DNA from 2 places in the Komagataeibacter medellinensis NBRC 3288 genome. Region 2 is predicted to be linked to the other one. Evidence: predicted binding sites of a transcription regulator. Region 2 holds the regulator's gene; the other holds the start of a gene.
The links. The regulator LexA, encoded in region 2, represses DNA repair genes until DNA is damaged. The targets are predictions, from matches to a motif close to TGTTCTANNTANGTTC.

Region 1: the regulator LexA is predicted to act here: its motif matches at 5,231-5,246, upstream of radA (DNA repair protein RadA).

What each region holds. Positions count from the first base shown of each region.
Region 1 covers NC_016027.1:1,951,306-1,959,714, reverse strand. Annotated here, with positions in the region: gene GLX_RS09140 (MMPL family transporter) at 114-2,708, shown strand; gene GLX_RS09135 (DUF3297 family protein) at 2,857-3,108, opposite strand; gene GLX_RS09130 (IMPACT family protein) at 3,168-3,794, opposite strand; gene radA (DNA repair protein RadA) at 3,791-5,197, opposite strand; gene GLX_RS09120 (transposase) at 5,381-5,656, opposite strand; gene GLX_RS19350 (hypothetical protein) at 5,631-5,753, opposite strand; gene GLX_RS09115 (prephenate dehydrogenase/arogenate dehydrogenase family protein) at 5,879-6,781, opposite strand; gene GLX_RS09110 (lysylphosphatidylglycerol synthase domain-containing protein) at 6,827-7,909, opposite strand; gene hpnA (hopanoid-associated sugar epimerase) at 8,102-8,409, shown strand, end outside.
Region 2 covers NC_016027.1:677,605-686,013, forward strand. Annotated here, with positions in the region: gene GLX_RS03070 (aminotransferase class I/II-fold pyridoxal phosphate-dependent enzyme) at 1-1,136, shown strand, start outside; gene GLX_RS03075 (alpha/beta fold hydrolase) at 1,137-1,796, shown strand; gene bioD (dethiobiotin synthase) at 1,793-3,202, shown strand; gene lexA (transcriptional repressor LexA) at 3,196-3,867, opposite strand; gene GLX_RS03090 (molybdopterin molybdotransferase MoeA) at 3,991-5,199, opposite strand; gene rpmG (50S ribosomal protein L33) at 5,359-5,526, shown strand; gene GLX_RS03100 (FtsB family cell division protein) at 5,605-5,934, opposite strand; gene eno (phosphopyruvate hydratase) at 5,993-7,273, opposite strand; gene GLX_RS03110 (DUF3429 domain-containing protein) at 7,412-7,897, shown strand; gene GLX_RS03115 (xanthine dehydrogenase family protein molybdopterin-binding subunit) at 8,118-8,409, opposite strand, start outside.

The sequences.
Region 1 (8,409 bases), 1.3 Mb from region 2:
TAATAAAGAACCACCTTGCATAGGGGCCACATCATGGGCCAAACCGGGCTTCTTCACCGACTGCCGCGCTCCATGCGGCACGGCGTGGGTTTCTGAAGGGCTGAATACTCGTCATGCTATCGGTACCGCTTGGGCGTCTTGTCGCTTTCTGTTCCCGTCATGCCATTGCGGTCGTGGTGGCCTTTGCGCTCCTGATCACGGGGGCGACCTATGCCAGCTATGCGCTGCTTGGTGTCACAACCGATACGGACCAGATGTTCTCGTCCTCGCTGGACTGGAAGAAACGCTCCGAAGAGATGGGTCGCCTGTTCCCCCAGAAGCAGGACCAGCTTGTTGCCGTAATCGACGCCGCCCTGCCCGAGGAAGCCCAGCAGACCGCGCTGGCGCTGGCGGCAAGGCTGCGCGATGACCACACCCATTTCAATTACGTCACCACACCGCAGACCGATCCCTACCTTGTGCGCAACGGGCTGATGTTCCTTGACCCCAAGGCACTGGAGCGCGTGCTCAACACCACCATCACCGCTCAGCCCTTCCTGAGCGAACTGGCCGCCGACCCATCGGGGCGTGGGCTGTTCGATGCGCTGAACCTGATCGCGCTGGGCATAAACCAGGGGCAGGCCGACCTTGGCCCCTTCCGCCCGGCGCTGGACGGTTTTGCCACCACGCTGGAGCATGCCGTGTCCAGCACGCCCGAACCCCTTTCGTGGGAGCGGCTGCTGGCGGGAGATCTGGCCGACCTTGGGGGCAAGTTCCAGTTTGTCGTGACCCAGCCCAAGCTAGATTATGATTCCTTCCAGCCCGGCGGTGCCGCGGCCGATGCGATCCGCGAAGCCGCCAATGCTCTGCCCTTTGTCAAAAGCGGGCGGGCACATGTCCATATAACGGGTGACACCCAGATCGCGGACGAGGAATTCGCCACCGTGGCCGAGGGCATGGTGGCAGGGCTGCTCGGCTCTCTGGTTCTGGTCTCGTTGTGGCTGGTCCTTGCCGTGCATACGTGGCGGGTAATCGTGCCCATCATCATCACACTGGTCTCGGGCCTGCTGCTGACCACGGGCTTCGCGGCCATTGTGGTGGGCAAGCTGAACCTGATCTCAGTGGCGTTCGCCATCCTGTTCGTTGGTATCGCAGTGGATTTTGCCATCCAGTTTTCGGTCCGCTTTCGCGCGCAGGCGCTGCCCGACGGGTCGGCGCCGGGCATTGTGCAGGCGCTGGAGCAGACAGGTAACGAGACCGGCCACCAGATTCTTGTTGCCGCCATGGCGACATCGGCGGGCTTCCTGGCCTTTACGCCCACCGCCTTTGTCGGCGTGGCCCAACTTGGGCTGATCGCGGGCTTTGGCATGGTGTTTGCATTCCTGTGCACGCTTACGCTGCTGCCTGCCCTGCTGCGGCTGTTCCGCCCCACGGCGGGGCATGGCACAATCGGCTTTGGCTGGGCACGCCCGGTGGATAAGGCCATCCGCCACCACCGCAAGCCCATACTGGCGGCATTTGTCGCGGTTGCGCTGGTGGGCGTGGCGCTGGTGCCGCGCCTGACCTTCGATGCCGACCCGCTGCATACCAAGAACCCGAAATCCGAAGGTATGGTCACGCTGGGCATGCTGATGTCCGAACCACAGTATTCGCCCTATACAGTGGATATCCTGATGCCCGGCCTGGATCAGGCCGCCGCCATGTCGGACAAGGTTTCCGCCCTGCCGATGGTGCATGACGCGCTGTGGCTCGGCTCCCTCGTGCCGGCCGACCAGAAGACCAAGCTGCCGCTGATACAGGATGCCGCCAGCATTATGCTGCCCACCCTGATCGTACCTAACCCCAAACCGGCACCGGATGCGGCCGAACTGAAGGCCGCCGCCGCCAAGACCGCGGCTGCACTGGGCGGCGTACTGGACAAGCTGCCCGCAGGCGACCCGCTGCGGCGTATCCAGTCCGCCCTTGCCCATCTGTCCCAGACGGATGACAAGCGTATCCTGGCCACCAATGAAGCACTGGTGCGCTTCCTGCCCATGCAGCTCGACATGCTGCGCGACATGTTGCAGGTCAAGCCGGTCAGCATTACCGACGTGCCGCAGCAACTGGCACGGGACTACCTGCTGCCTGACGGTCGCGCGCTGGTCGAGGTGCACCCGACAAAAGAGATGAAGGGCAACCACGCGCTGCATATCTATGTCAGCGAGATCCAGAAGATTGCCCCGATGGCCGCGGGTTCCGCCATCGACATCGTGCAGAGTGCCGCAACAATGGTGCACGCCTTTGTCACGGCGGCGGCGGCGGCCATTGTCATGATCGCCATCATTCTGGCCGTCGCCCTGCGCAGGCTGCTTGATACGGCGCTGGTGCTTGCCCCCCTGCTGCTCTCGGCACTGATGACGGTCATCCTGATCATCGTGGTGCCCGAGCAGCTGAACTTCGCCAACATCATCGCACTCCCCCTGCTGCTGGGGGTGGGTGTGTCGTTCAACATCTACTTCGTCATGAACTGGCGGGCGGGCATCACCTCGCCGCTGTCCAGCCCGACGGCGCGCGCGGTGCTGTTCTCGGCGCTGACCACGGGCACGGCGTTCGGCTCGCTGGCGGCATCGCACCATCCGGGCACAGCCAGTATGGGCCGCCTGCTACTGCTCTCGCTGGCCTGCACGCTGGTGGCGACGCTGGTCTTTGTGCCCGCCCTGCTGCCCAAGCGCGCGATCGACAAGGAATGACGCCCCCTAACAGGGAAGACAAAAAAGGCCGCATCCCGATGGGGGCGGCCTTTTTTCATGGAAAAATTTTTGGGTGCCGCCATTTTTCAAAAAGGCGGTATTCTTTCAAAGCTTTTTGAAAAAAGCTTCACCAAAAACTTTTATCCTTTTATTCGCTTTCTGCGCTGGTCTTGAACCAGACCTCGACCGGACCTGTGACCTTCATGGTCATCGGGTTGCCAAAGCGGTCCGTGGCACGCCCCACCGCCAGGCGCACCCAGCCTTCGCTGATGCAGTATTCCTCGACATTGGTTTTCTCAACGCCCTTGAAGCGCACGCCAATGCCGCGATCAAGCAGGGACTCGTTATAAAAGGCGCTGGCGGGATTGACGGACAGACGGTCCGGCGGGGTATCGGTCATGGCTTGTCTTTTTTCCGTATGCTGAACGTGAAACGCTGTCTGACATAGCGACAATGCCGTTAGTCTCCAACACCCTGACCTACATCTTCTTCCACCACGCGGATTACCGCCTGCCCACGGGTGATGTCGGTAATGCGGGTGCGGACCTCCGCCTCTCGTATCGTGGGCAGAGCAACATGCATGCCGACACCTGCCGCACCAAAATCCTCGCCCACGATCTGGCAGTCCATGCTTTCCAGCCGCGCACGCAGCAGGGCATGTTCGGAAAAACCGCAGGTAAAGGTCAGATCCACCATGTCCACGATCGGGACGCGGGGGGCAGTACGCAGGCATTCCGCCGCCGTGCCGCCATAGGCACGCACCAGACCGCCCACCCCCAGCTTGGTGCCGCCAAACCACCGCGTAACCACGACTACGGTGCGGTCGAAACCCTGCCCCTCGATCACCTGCAGGATGGGGCGGCCCGCCGTGCCGCCGGGTTCCCCCGCATCATCACTGCGATAGGTCTGGCCGATCAGGTAGGCCCAGCAGTTATGGGTGGCGTCGGGATCGCTGACGGAGGCTATGAATTCCATGGCTTCCGTCGGGGTGGAAACGGGGGCTGCCTGTGCCAGAAATATACTTTTCTTTATGTCGCGCTCCAGCATTACGGGTTCACGCAGCATGAAGCGTTCGGGCGCGCTCACGCCTCGGCCTCCTCCATTCCGGCCGTGAACAGGCTGACAAGATCTCCCAGATGGCCGATTTCCTGTATGCCCAGACCGTCCGGGGCCGTGGGCTTACGGTTACCGCGTGCGATACGACGCGGCAGGAAAGCGTGCTCGAAGCCCAGCTTGTGGGCTTCCTTAAGCCGTGTATCAGGTTGCGAGACCTGACGGATCTCGCCTGACAGGCCAACCTCGCCAAAATAGACCGAACCGGCACTGGTGGGCTGACCGGTTGCGGCGGACACAAGGGCCGCGGCCACGGCCATGTCGGCCGCAGGCTCCCCAACGCGCAGGCCGCCTGCGATATTGAGATGGACATCCATGGCGTTGAGCTTGATGCCACAGCGGGCTTCCAGCACGGCCAGCAGCATGTTCAGCCGCCCGGTATCCCACCCCACGACCGCACGCCGCGCCCCGCCATCCCCTGCCTTGGGGGAAAGCAGGGCCTGCACTTCCAGCAGCACGGGGCGCGTACCCTCCATGCCCGCGAACACGGCAGAGCCCGCGATATGCCCGCGCCGTTCGGCCAGGAACAGGGCGGAAGGATTGGGCACTTCCTCCAACCCCTGATCGGTCATGGCGAACACGCCGATTTCGTCAGTTGCGCCAAAGCGGTTCTTGGCCGCGCGCAGGATACGGAACTGGTGCCCGCGATCGCCTTCAAAATACATGACCGCATCAACCATGTGTTCCAGCACGCGCGGGCCTGCCAGTGCGCCTTCCTTGGTCACGTGGCCCACAAGGATCAGGCTGAAGCCGCGCTGCTTGGCCAGGCGGATCAGTTCAAACGCACAGGCGCGGACCTGGCTTACGGTGCCGGGTGCGCTTTCCACCGTTTCCATCCACATGGTCTGGATCGAGTCGATCACGACCAGCGCCAGATCCTTTTCCGCATCCAGTGTTGCGGCAATATCGGCCACGTTGATAGCGGCGGCGAGTTCCAGCGTGGGCGCTTCCAGCCCCAGCCTGCGGGCACGCAGGCGGATCTGGTCCACCGCTTCCTCGCCCGAAATGTACATGACCTTGCGCCCGGCACGCGCCAGCGCACACGCACCCTGCAGTAGCAACGTGGACTTGCCGATACCAGGATCCCCCCCCACCAGCACGACCGATGCTGGCACAAGCCCACCGCCCAGTACGCGATCAAGTTCACCGATACAGGTTTCAATGCGTGGTGGCGGCGGCGTATCCCCGCCAAGGCCCACAAGATTGATCCGCGCGCCGGTGCGCCTGCGGGCATTGGTACCGCCGGTTGCGGTGGGTTCGACCGTTTCCTCGACAATACTGTTCCACGCACCACAGGCATCGCACCGGCCCGACCACTTGGAAAACACCGCCCCGCAGGACTGACAGACAAAACGGTTAGCGGGCCGACGCGCCATGATGGCTCCTTGGACAAGAACAGATCGTGTATATCACATATATGGAACAACCGGCCGCTTAGCCAAACGGAGAAAAGTTTTTGGTGAAGATTTTTTCAAAAAGCTTTGAAAGAACGCCGCTTTTTGAAAAAAGGGGGCACCCAGAAACTGTTTACTTTAATATTTATCCGGGCCTGTTGGGAATTATCTTGAATTGATGACTGCGCTAACGAGAGAGATCATGGCTGCGCATGATCTGTCAGTCTTCTCGCTTCGCATGGCGATGCGGCTGAACTCCTTGAGCTTGCAGAAGACGTTCTTGATGAGATGGCGTGCTTTGAACAGGGCGCCATCGAAGGGGCGCCTGTCGATGCGGTTTTTGCGCTGGGGAATAACCACGCAGGTGCCTTGCGCGTGTAGGGCGTCCACGATCCAGTGGACGTCAAACGCCTTGTCAGCAAGAATTCCCTCGAAATCCACCGGTCCGCGCTATCCATAAGACCGCTTCGATAAAGAGGCGATTATCCTTCCCGCTGCATCCCCGATCCGTCTTCTTGCCAAGGCATAGCGGTTCCATTTTCGCCCATTGGGCATCGGTCAGGATGAAGCGATCCATCTCAACTTTGAAACGCATTGCGGCCCTTTAGAAAACCCGATTCCAAACAGGCCTCAAAAAGCTGCACCAAAAACTTCTTTTCGTTTTCAGGCCTGACGATTCTCGATCAGGCTGCGCCGGATGGCGCGGCCGCGCTGGATGCGGCTTACGATCACATCCTCATTACCGGTGCGGATGGCGTCCCCCATGGCCTGCGCATCTGCAATGAAGCGGTCGAGCATGTCCAGCAGCGCCTCGCGGTTGTTGAGAAAGATGTCGCGCCACATGGTGGGGTCCGACGCTGCGATGCGCGTGAAGTCCCGAAAGCCCGATGCCGCGAAGTCCAGCACTTCCGATCGGGTTTCATCCGCCAGGTCATCCGCCGTCCCGCATATGGTGAAAGCCAGCAGATGCGGCAGGTGGCTTACGATTGCGCATACCCGGTCATGGTGTTCCACCGTCATGTCGCGCACGCGGGCACCCATCATCTCCCACAGGGTGGTGATGCGGGCGATGGCGGGGGCCGGGGTACTGGCCGGTGGGGTCAGCAGGCACCACCTGTCCTCGAACAGGGTGGCGAAACCGGCATCGGGGCCGGAGAATTCCGTGCCCGCCATGGGGTGTGCGGGGATGAAGGCAATATCGGGATACTGCGCCAGCAGCGGCTGCATCGCTTCCATGACCGTGATCTTGACCGATCCCACCTCGCTCAGGATGGCGCCGGGTTTCATGGTCGGCATGACCTGTGCCGCGACCATGGCAATCGCACCCACCGGCACGCATATGATCACGCAGTCCGCATCACGCGCAGCCGTGGCGGGGTCGGCCTCCACTGCGTCGGCAATGCCCAGTTCGGCCACGCGGGCGCGCACTTCAGGGTTGATGTCGCACGCCACCAGCCTGCGTGCGATGCGCCGGTCTTCCATCGCGCGCCGCAGGATGGATGAGCCGATCAGGCCAGGGCCGATAACGGCCAGTGTATCAAACAGGGGGTAAGACTGGTCCGTCATGGCGCGGTGGTCTGTCCGGCTTTTTGGGTTCACGGGAGGGGAATGTTACTTGCGCGTGGGGTCGTGGGGCTTTTGCAGCACGACGGGGGAGGCGGCAGGTGCGCCATTCCCCTCCGCTGGCGGGATATTGCCTTCCTTGCGGCGTAGGGCACGCATTTCCATGCCCTGCCACAGCAGCAGCATGGGAATGCCAATGACCAGTTCCCGCCCGCGCCGTAGCAGCGACAGTCCCAGCGAGACAGATGGCGCAATGCCAAAGGCCGAACCCAGCGCGATATAGGCCGCTTCCTGCACACCCAGGCCCGCAGGCACCAGGAACGAGACGGACATGATGCCGCAGGCCACGCCCTCGATCGCCACGGCGCCGCTGAAGCCCAGATGCGCACCCAGGAAATAATAGGCAATCCAGATGGTGGCGGCACTGCCCAGCCAGCCCACATAATGCAGGAGCGCGCCCTGAATGATGCGGCCGGGGTGTGACCATATGGCGTCGAAGCGTTCCTGTATGCTGTCGGCGCTGCTGAGCATGGCGTCCTGCCATTGGGCGGCCATGTTGTGGCCCAGTTTGCGGCCCACGCGTTTGAGCAGGTCGCCGCCACGGCGCTGGGTATAGATGAACCCGCCGATTCCCAGGCTGAGCAGCACCAGCCCGATAATGACGGGACGGGCGAACGGGCTGGACTGCTGGTGGGCGACCAGGCACAGCACGGCGGTCAGGATGAACAGGATCTGGCCCATCACCTCGGTGGTGATGTCCACCAGGTTGGCGCAGGCGGCCTCGCTCCCGTCAACATGCCGGCCCTTCGCTCCTGCAAACAGGTCGCTCGAACATGTGGCGCGGATGCCAAGCACCATCCCGCCCAATTGCGAGAACGGCAGGCACGACGCCGCAGCGTCGCGGATCATGCGCGAGACGGTCAGCTGCACCAGCGGAATATCCCGGCAAGCCGCGTGCCACGCAAGACCCAGTATTGCATCAACTGCAAGCTGCGCCACGACGGTCGCCATGAATCCGGTGAATCCGATGGAGACGATGGCCTGCATGACCGACCCCGCCCCGAACCACGCGGTGCAGCCGGTAAGCAGGGCCAGGCCAAGAATGGCCAGCAGGATGGTGAGCTTTCTCAAAAAAGATCCGTCTTGGTCTGTTGGCGGGGGAACACCGGGTAAAATTCATGCCGCGGTGGCCAGTCGTGCCTCACTTACACTACAGGAAGGTCTGGCGCCACCGGGAGGTGTCGGGATAAATGGAACGCCCGCTGGTTGCGAGTCCGTATCGCAATCGTGAATTCTGTCCCCGACGGAGTGATCGTTCAGACCATGACTGCCCCAACCCTTGTAACCGGTGCGACCGGTTTTGTCGGCTCCGCCGTTGCCCGTAACCTGATCGAGCGTGGGCATTTGCTCCGGCTCATGGTGCGCAAGGGGAGCGATCTGACCAACCTGCGCGACCTGCCCGCCGAACTGGTGGAAGGGGACCTGTCCACCCCCGGCAGTTTCGATGCGGCGGTAAAGGACTGCCGCTATGTCTTTCATGTGGCGGCGGATTACCGGCTGTGGGTGCCCGACCCGGTACCGATGATGGTGGCTAACGTGGAAAGTACGCGTGCGCTGATGCTGGCCGCACA
Region 2 (8,409 bases):
GGCACACCCGACGCGTGCTGCGCCCCGTGCGCCCGGTGGGGGCGGCCACCGTCCTGCGTGATGGGCGCAGGCTGATCAATTTCTCCGCCAACGACTATCTTGGCCTGTCCCATCATCCCGCCCTGCGCGCACGGGCAGCGCAGTGGCTGTCCGAAGACGGCACCGGGGCCGGGGCATCGCGGCTTGTAACCGGCACAACTGCACGGCATATGGCGGTCGAGGCTCGGCTTGCAGCCTTCAAGGGCGCGCAGGCGGCGTTACTGTTGGCCAGCGGGTGGCAGGCCAATGCCTCGGTGCTGGCAGCCGTACTGCGGCTGGCGGCGGAGCAGGGCGCGCCACCTCTGGTCTTTGCCGACCGGCTGAACCATGCCAGCCTGCATCAGGGCTGCATGGCGGCAGGCATGCGCCAGATCCGCTTTCACCATAACGACCTCAACCATCTGGAACACCTGCTTGCACACCATGCGGACAGGCCCGGCATGCGGGTGATCGTGACCGAAAGCGTGTTCAGCATGGATGGTGACCAGACCGACATGGCGCGCCTGAGCGCCATTGGCCGCGCCTATGGCGCATTTACCTATGTGGATGAAGCCCATGCCACAGGCGTGCTTGGCCCGCAGGGGCGCGGGCTGTGCGCGGGGCATGACATCGATCTGGTGATGGGCACGTTCAGCAAGGCGCTGGGCGGGTTCGGGGCGTTTGTCACCGGCACGCAGGCCATGTGCGACTGGCTGCTCAATGCCTGCTCGGGGTTTGTGTTCACCACAGCGCCGCCGCCTGCGGTACTGGGAGCGATGGACGCCGCCCTTGAACTGCTGCCCACGCTGGATGCCGAACGCGGGCAGCTTGCACGTAATGCGGCACGTATCCGCGGCGTGATCCGTAACTGTGGCCTTTCCCCCGAACCTTCCACCACCCAGATCATACCAATCATGCTGGGCGAGGCCGCGCGGGCACTGGCATTTGCCACGGCACTTGAAGCCCGTGGCATCCTGGCCACCGCCATCAGGCCACCCACCGTACCGCCCGGTGGCAGCCGTATCCGACTTGCGCTCAGCGCGGCCCATACAGACGACATGATCGACCAGTTGGCTACGGCCATCCCCGCTGCCCTGCGTGAGATTGAAGGCACCTGAATGACAGCGGCACTTCCCATCGTTTTCGTGCATGGCTGGGCGTTTGACCCGACAGTATGGGACCAGACCCGCACCGCGCTTGGGACTGCCCGGACGCAATGCCTCGATTTCGGTTTTTTCTCGTCACACCCGGCCATGGCTCTACCTACGCAGCCCTATATCGGGGTGGGGCACTCACTCGGTGCGCTGTGGCTGCTGCGCCACCATGGTCCCTTGTGCCAGGGCCTGCTGCTGATCAACGGCTTCAGCCGATTCAGTGCTGCACCGGACTTTGCCCATGGCATTCCCCCGCGCGTGATCGGGCGCATGCGGACGGGACTTCAGCACGCACCGGCGGGCATGCTACGCACCTTCCGCATGCGCGCGGGCATCGACGCACCCGTGCCGTCCCATATTGCGTGCGACCGGCTGGAGCAGGGGCTGGGCATCCTGATAGATATGGATTGCAGGCCCGACCTGCGCCACGCCACATGCCCCGTACAGGTCATGGCGGGTATGCACGATACCATAGCCCCCCCGGACCTGACACGGGCCTGCTTCCCCCCCGATGGACCGATTGCCACCCGATGGCTCGATGGCCGCCATCTGCTGCCCCTGACCCATGCGGTGCAATGCGCCCATGCGATTGCCGACCTGACCCGACGGATAACCCCGCCATGACCCCTACCGCGCGCATTGCCGCCCGCTTTGACGCAGCCGATGGCTATGAACAGGCAGCCCGCATCCAGCGCATTGCCGCAATGGAACTGGCACGCCGCATCAGTTGCCAGCATGGCCGGGAGGCACCCGTCCGCATTCTGGAAATCGGCTGCGGCACTGGCCTGCTGACCCGTGAACTCCGCAGGCTCTTTCCCCATGCCCATATTACCGCAACCGACATCGCCCCACGCATGCTGGAACGACTGGCCGCACAGATGCCTGGTGACAAACGCCTGAGCCTGCATGTCATGGATGGTGAAACCCCCGACCTGCCCGGCCCCTTCGACCTGATCTGCTCCAGTCTGGCCATGCAGTGGTTCCACAACCGTAGGGCTGCCCTACTGTCCCTTGCTACCCTGTTGTTACCGGGGGGACAGATGGCTCTGGCCACGCTGGCGGCCGGAAGCTTTGCCCGATGGCGGGCAGCCTACGCGCATGCAGGCGTGGCCTGCCCCATGCCGCATTATCCCACACCCGATACGCTACAGGGCGAATGGCCCACAATGGGCGCAGGACTATGGCAGGTTGCAGAAATTATTGATACGCCCGCCACCCCGCTGGCTTTTGTGCGTGAACTCAGGGCTATAGGCGCCACCCATACCACGCACCCACCCGCCACGGCAGGCCAGATGCGCCGCGTGCTGGCGGCGGCGCAGGCCCATCATCCCTTCGTCGTCTCCTACCATGTAGCTTACGGGCAGTTTAACCGTGCTGCATGGCCCGGCGTGTTTGTGACCGGCACCGATACGGATGTGGGCAAGACCGTGGCGTCCGCAGCCCTGGTGCAGGCATGGAACGCAGCTTACTGGAAGCCGCTGCAAAGTGGCACGGATGATGCACCGGCGGACAGCACGAGCGTGCGGCAGCTTGCGGAGCTGGATGCTTCACGGCTCTATCCCCCTGCCGCAAGCTTCGGCGCCTCCCTCTCGCCCGAGGACGCGGCCGCCCATGCCCACACCCACATCGACCCCGCTGCCATTGCCCTGCCACCCCATACCGCCGCACGCGGCCCACTGGTGGTAGAAGGGGCAGGGGGCGTGTTCGTGCCCATTGCCGAAAATTATCTGATGATCGACCTCATGGTCAGGCTTGGGCTGCCGGTGGTTCTGGTCGCACGCAGCGCGCTTGGCACGATCAACCACACGCTGCTCAGCCTGGCCGCCCTACGCGCGCGCGGGCTGCACGTGGCAGGGATTATCCTGAACGGCCAGCCCGAACCGCTTGCCCGCAGCGCCATAGAACGGCACGGACAGGTGCGGATACTGGCTGAGTTTCCGCGCCTTTCCCCCATGGGGCCACAGGCGGTGGCCCAACTGGCCAGCCGCCTGCCAACATGGGCGCAGGTTATGGATGGGAGCGTTCAGTAACGGCGGATCAGTCCCGCCAGCGTGCCCTGAACACTAACACGCGCAGCAGGCAGCAGGCGGGTTTCGTAACGGATATTGGCCGGAATAAGCGCGATCTCGCCCCCTTCGTGGCGGATGCGCTTAAGGGTCACTTCATCGCCATCAATCAGGGCCACGACAATCTGGCCATCGCTGGCATGTGCGCCCTCGCGAATGATCACCATGTCCCCGTCCAGAATGCCGGCATCCTGCATCGAATCCCCCGTTACCTCCAGCGCATAGTGGCTGGCCTTGCCCAGCATGTCCGCCGGGACGGCAATGCGGGTGGTGTCAGTGGAGATCGCCTCGATCGGGTTACCCGCCGCCACGCGGCCCACAAAAGGCACTTCCACGACCGGAACCTGGAATGCAGCGACGGGCATCATGCCGGGCGCGGGATCAGGCTGTTCCACAGGGGATGGCATCGTCTCGATATCCGGCAGGCGCAGGATTTCCAGCGCACGGGCACGGTGGTGCCTGCGGTGCAGGAATCCCCGCTCCTCCAACGCGGAAATCAGGCGGTGGATACCGGATTTGGAACGCAGGCCAAGCGCATCCTTCATTTCATCGAAAGAAGGAGAAAACCCGGTCCTGCGCAGATGACCATCTATGAATAGCAAAAGCTCATGCTGTTTTTTCGTAAGCATACCACATGTCCTTTTGCCGGGGGCGCTGGTACCGACGCGGAAGTGCGGCGGAACAAACCAAAAACCTGTTTTTGTGTTCTATATTGGTTCCATCCGTTCCGTCAACCGGCTTCAACGCCTGCGTCAGGCCATTGCAGGGTCGATACGGATGATCTCGCACACATCCCCCCGTTGCGCCGCAGGGGCATGGGGCGCGCGCAGTACCAGCGCCTGGCTCTGTGCCAGAATATGTAGCATGGCCGAGTCCTGCATGGAAAAAGGGGTGGCCACAAGCTGACCCTGTTCATTGTGGGTAAGGGTCGCGCGCAGGTGGTCCATGCGCTGGTCATTGGCCGGCACATCCGCCCCCAGAACCGCCCGTACCGGCGGTTTGACCGGCTGCGCCATGCCCGCCATGCGCCGCAGGGCGGGCAACACGAACACAATGGAACACACGAAGGCCGCCACCGGGTTGCCCGGCAGGCCGATAAAGGGCAGGCGCCCCAGATGGCCGTACATGAGCGGCTTGCCCGGCCGCATTGCGATCTTCCAGAAATCGGTCGTCATGCCGACCTGTTCCAGGCATCGCCGCACCAGGTCATGGCTACCCACGCTTGCCCCGCCCGCGGTGACCAGCATGTCCACACCATCGACCATGCGTTCCAGCGCCGCAAGGTCGGCCATGTCATCACGCAGGGCTGGCAGCATGACCGGTTCTGCCCCTGCCGCACGCAGCAGGGCCGCCAGCATGGGCGTATTGGAATTGGCAATCTGCCCGGTCCCGACCGGGCTACCAGGAAGCAGCAGTTCATCACCCGTGGCGGCAATGGCCACACGCGGGCGGCGCGTGACTGTAAGCCACGCATGGTTGGCGGCGGCAGCTACGCCCACATCCTGCGCCGCAAGCCTGCGCCCCGCCGGGATAACGACTTCCCCTGCCGAAAAATCCTGTCCCCGGTGGCGCACATAGGTACCGGGGGACAGGGTATGGGTAGTCGCGACATGAGTGCCATCGGCCTGCGCGTTTTCCTGTATCAGGACCGCATCGGTGCCAGCTGGCATGAGGCTGCCGGTAAAGATGCGCACACATTCCCCAGCTCCCACCGCACCCGCAAAAGGATGGCCCGCCGGTGCATGGCCGATGCAGGTGAGGGACACGCCCCCCGCCGACAGGTCGGCCGCGCGCACGGCATAACCATCCATGGAAGAGACATCGGCAGGCGGGTTGGATACAAGGGCGACCACGGGTGCCGCACTGACACGCCCGCAGGCTTCGCTCAGAGCCACAACCTCGGCAGGTAAGGGTAAAACCCCTGCCAGAATCCGTCTACGCGCTTCCGAAACACTCAACATTATGCGGAACACTCCTTTTTTTGCCCGTTATGGGTAAATTTAAGCAGAAATATCGGTCGGGGTGCTTGACCTCCGCCTTGTGTATGCGCATTTTCCGCCCACTTGAACCACTGCTGCACCTAAGTGTTCCAGCAGCGGCGGAGCAGTGCTGAGGATATCATGGCCAAGAGCAACACCATTCAGATCAAACTCGTTTCCACGGCGGACACCGGCTACTTCTATGTGACCAAGAAGAACGCCCGCGCCCAGACCGGCAAGATGGAACTGCGGAAATATGACCCCGTGGCACGCAAGCACGTGGCCTTCCGCGAAGCGAAGATCAAATAACCTTCCGCCCTGGCGGATACAAAAAACCCCGGCGGAAACGACCGGGGTTTTTTTGTATCATCGTTCCGGCCAGCGCGGTCAGTACAGATGGTCATGATCACCATAAGGCACGACAATTTCGTCCTGGCGGGCAAGGTTCTGCATGGAACGGGCACGCTCATCCAGCAGGTCGGTATCCAGCGCGCCCTCTTTCAGGCCGCGTACGCGGCGTAGCCAGACTTCCTGCTCGGCTGTGGCATCCTTTTGGGCGGAACGGGCTTCAGCCAGCAGGTGCAGCTGCGTTGCATAGCTGTGCAGCCCGTGTTCCCCGCGCATGACGTTCCAGCCAAAATAGGCCGTCAGCCCGATAAACAGGGCAGGGGGAATGGTTGCGTGCAGCACACGCCGGATGATCTTGCCCAGTTGCATTACGCTTTTCCCCCTACCTTGGTATACCGGACGGGATTACCCCGTCCGGTGTAGCCTGTCACCCGTTCTTCAGGATGGTGCGCCCGGCATAGCGGGCAGCGGTGGCCAGTTCGTTCTCGATACGGATGAGCTGGTTGTATTTCGCGGTCCGGTCCGAACGCGAGAGCGAACCGGTCTTGATCTGCCCGCAATTGGTCGCAACCGCCAGGTCGGCAATCGTGCTGTCTTCAGTCTCGCCCGAGCGGTGGCTCATCACTGCCGTATAGCCCGCATGCTGGGCCATCTGTACGGCTTCCAGCGTCTCGCTCAACGTGCCGATCTGGTTGACCTTGACCAGCAGCGAATTGGCCACACCATCCTTGATGCCCCGACGCAGGCGATCCGGGTTGGTCACGAACAGGTCATCGCCCACCAGTTGCAGCTTGTGACCAAGATTTTCGGTCAGTTCGGCCCAGCCTTCCCAGTCATCTTCCGCAAGCCCATCCTCGATGGAGATGATGGGGTAACGGGCGGACAGGTCGGCCAGGTAGGCGATCATGCCAGCGGCATCAAGGCTCTTGTCCTCGCCCGCAAGCACGTAACGGCCATCCCTGTAAAACTCGGTCGCGGCACAATCGAGCGCGAAGGTCACGTCCTCACCCGGCCGGTAGCCTGCCGCCTCGATCGCGCGCATCATGAAGCCCAGTGCTTCGTCAGCGGATTTGAGTGCGGGGGCAAACCCACCTTCATCACCAACATTGGTGTTGTAGCCAGCACCCGAGAGGCTTTTTTTAAGCTGGGCGAAGATCTCGGAACCCATGCGGATCGCATCGGTCACGGTCGGTGCGCCCACGGGCTGGATCATGAATTCCTGAATGTCGATCGGGTTGTCGGCATGCTGGCCACCGTTGATGATGTTCATCATCGGCACCGGCAGGGTGCGCGCATACACACCGCCTACATAGCGGTACAGCGGCACCTGCAGTTCCTCTGCCGAAGCCTTGGCCACCGCAAGCGATACACCCAGAATCGCGTTGGCCCCCAGGCGGGACTTGTTGGGCGTGCCATCAAGATCGATCATCGCCTCATCAATGGCGACCTGATCGGTTGATTCCACGCCTTGCAGGGCTTCAAGAATTTCATGCTCCACATGGCCTGCGGCCTTGAGCACGCCCTTGCCGCCAAAGCGCTTCGGGTCGCCATCACGCAGTTCCACCGCCTCATGCGCGCCGGTGGATGCACCTGAGGGCACGGCGGCACGGCCCTTGGCGCCGGATGCCAGTTCCACATCCACCTCGATGGTGGGATTGCCGCGACTGTCGAGTATTTCGCGGGCGATGATATCGATAATGGCGCTCATGATATCTGTTTCCTCAGATTTGACATTATGGGGATACGGCATACGACCGGCATACGTATCCTGCCCCTACGATAACAGATGCAACGCATCATGCCAGAGCAGGCTATACACAATGACCAGATTCAGGAGAATCCTGCCATGAAACGCCTGCCCCTGCTTGCCATCGTTACCGCCATAGCCAGTCTGCTGCCACTGATCGGCTGTACCTGCGCGATCCTGTTCCTGACACCGGACCATACGCCACGCCTGCTTACGGCGGCCGTGGGGTATGGCGCGGTCATGCTGTCCTTCCTCGGTGCCGTGCACTGGGGGCTGGCGCTGGAACAGCCCGACATCGTTCCTGTCGGCGGCACACAGCGCCTGACCAACATGCGGCTGGCGCTGGGGGGCGTTCCCGCCATTATCGGCTGGGCCGGGCTGTGTGCCGCAACAGTGCGGGAACTGGCCGGGCTGCTCATCCTGATTGCCGGTTTCGTGATAGTGGGTATCGGACAGCGCATGGCATGGCAGCGTGGCGCCATGCCGCGCGGTTACCTGACTGTGCAGTGGTTTGTCATCTGCCTGGCAGAACTGTGCTTTCTGGCCATACTGGCAGCCTGCATGGGCATGCGCCCGGCACAGTAGGAAATCTGGCAAAATAAACAGTCAAGCAAACAAGTAAAAGTTCTTGGTGAAGCTTTTTCAAAAAGCTTCACCAAGAACGCCGCCTTTTGAAAAAAGACAGCATCCAAAAATTTTCTTTCCTATATCAGTCTGTTGTTATGGGCAGACCATCTTCACCCCATAATAAAAAACCCCGGCACACTGGGTGTGCCGGGGTTTTTCGTAGTCAGTCAGGCTGTAATCAGGTGTTCTGTAGGGCGCGCAGCACATCTGCCGGGCGCACCGGCATATGGCGCAGGCGCACGCCCACGGCATTGAAGATGGCGTTGCCGATTGCAGGCCCCACCACTGTCGTGCCCGGTTCACCCAGCCCCATCGGCTTCTCCGTGCTGGGCAGGAACTCGATGTCCATTTCCGGCGTATCGGCAAGGCGCAGCGGGGTGTAAGTATTCAGGTTGCGGTCAACCGGCATGCCGTTGACGATTTCCGTGTTCTCGAACAGCACCATGCTCAAGCCCCACAGCGCAGCACCC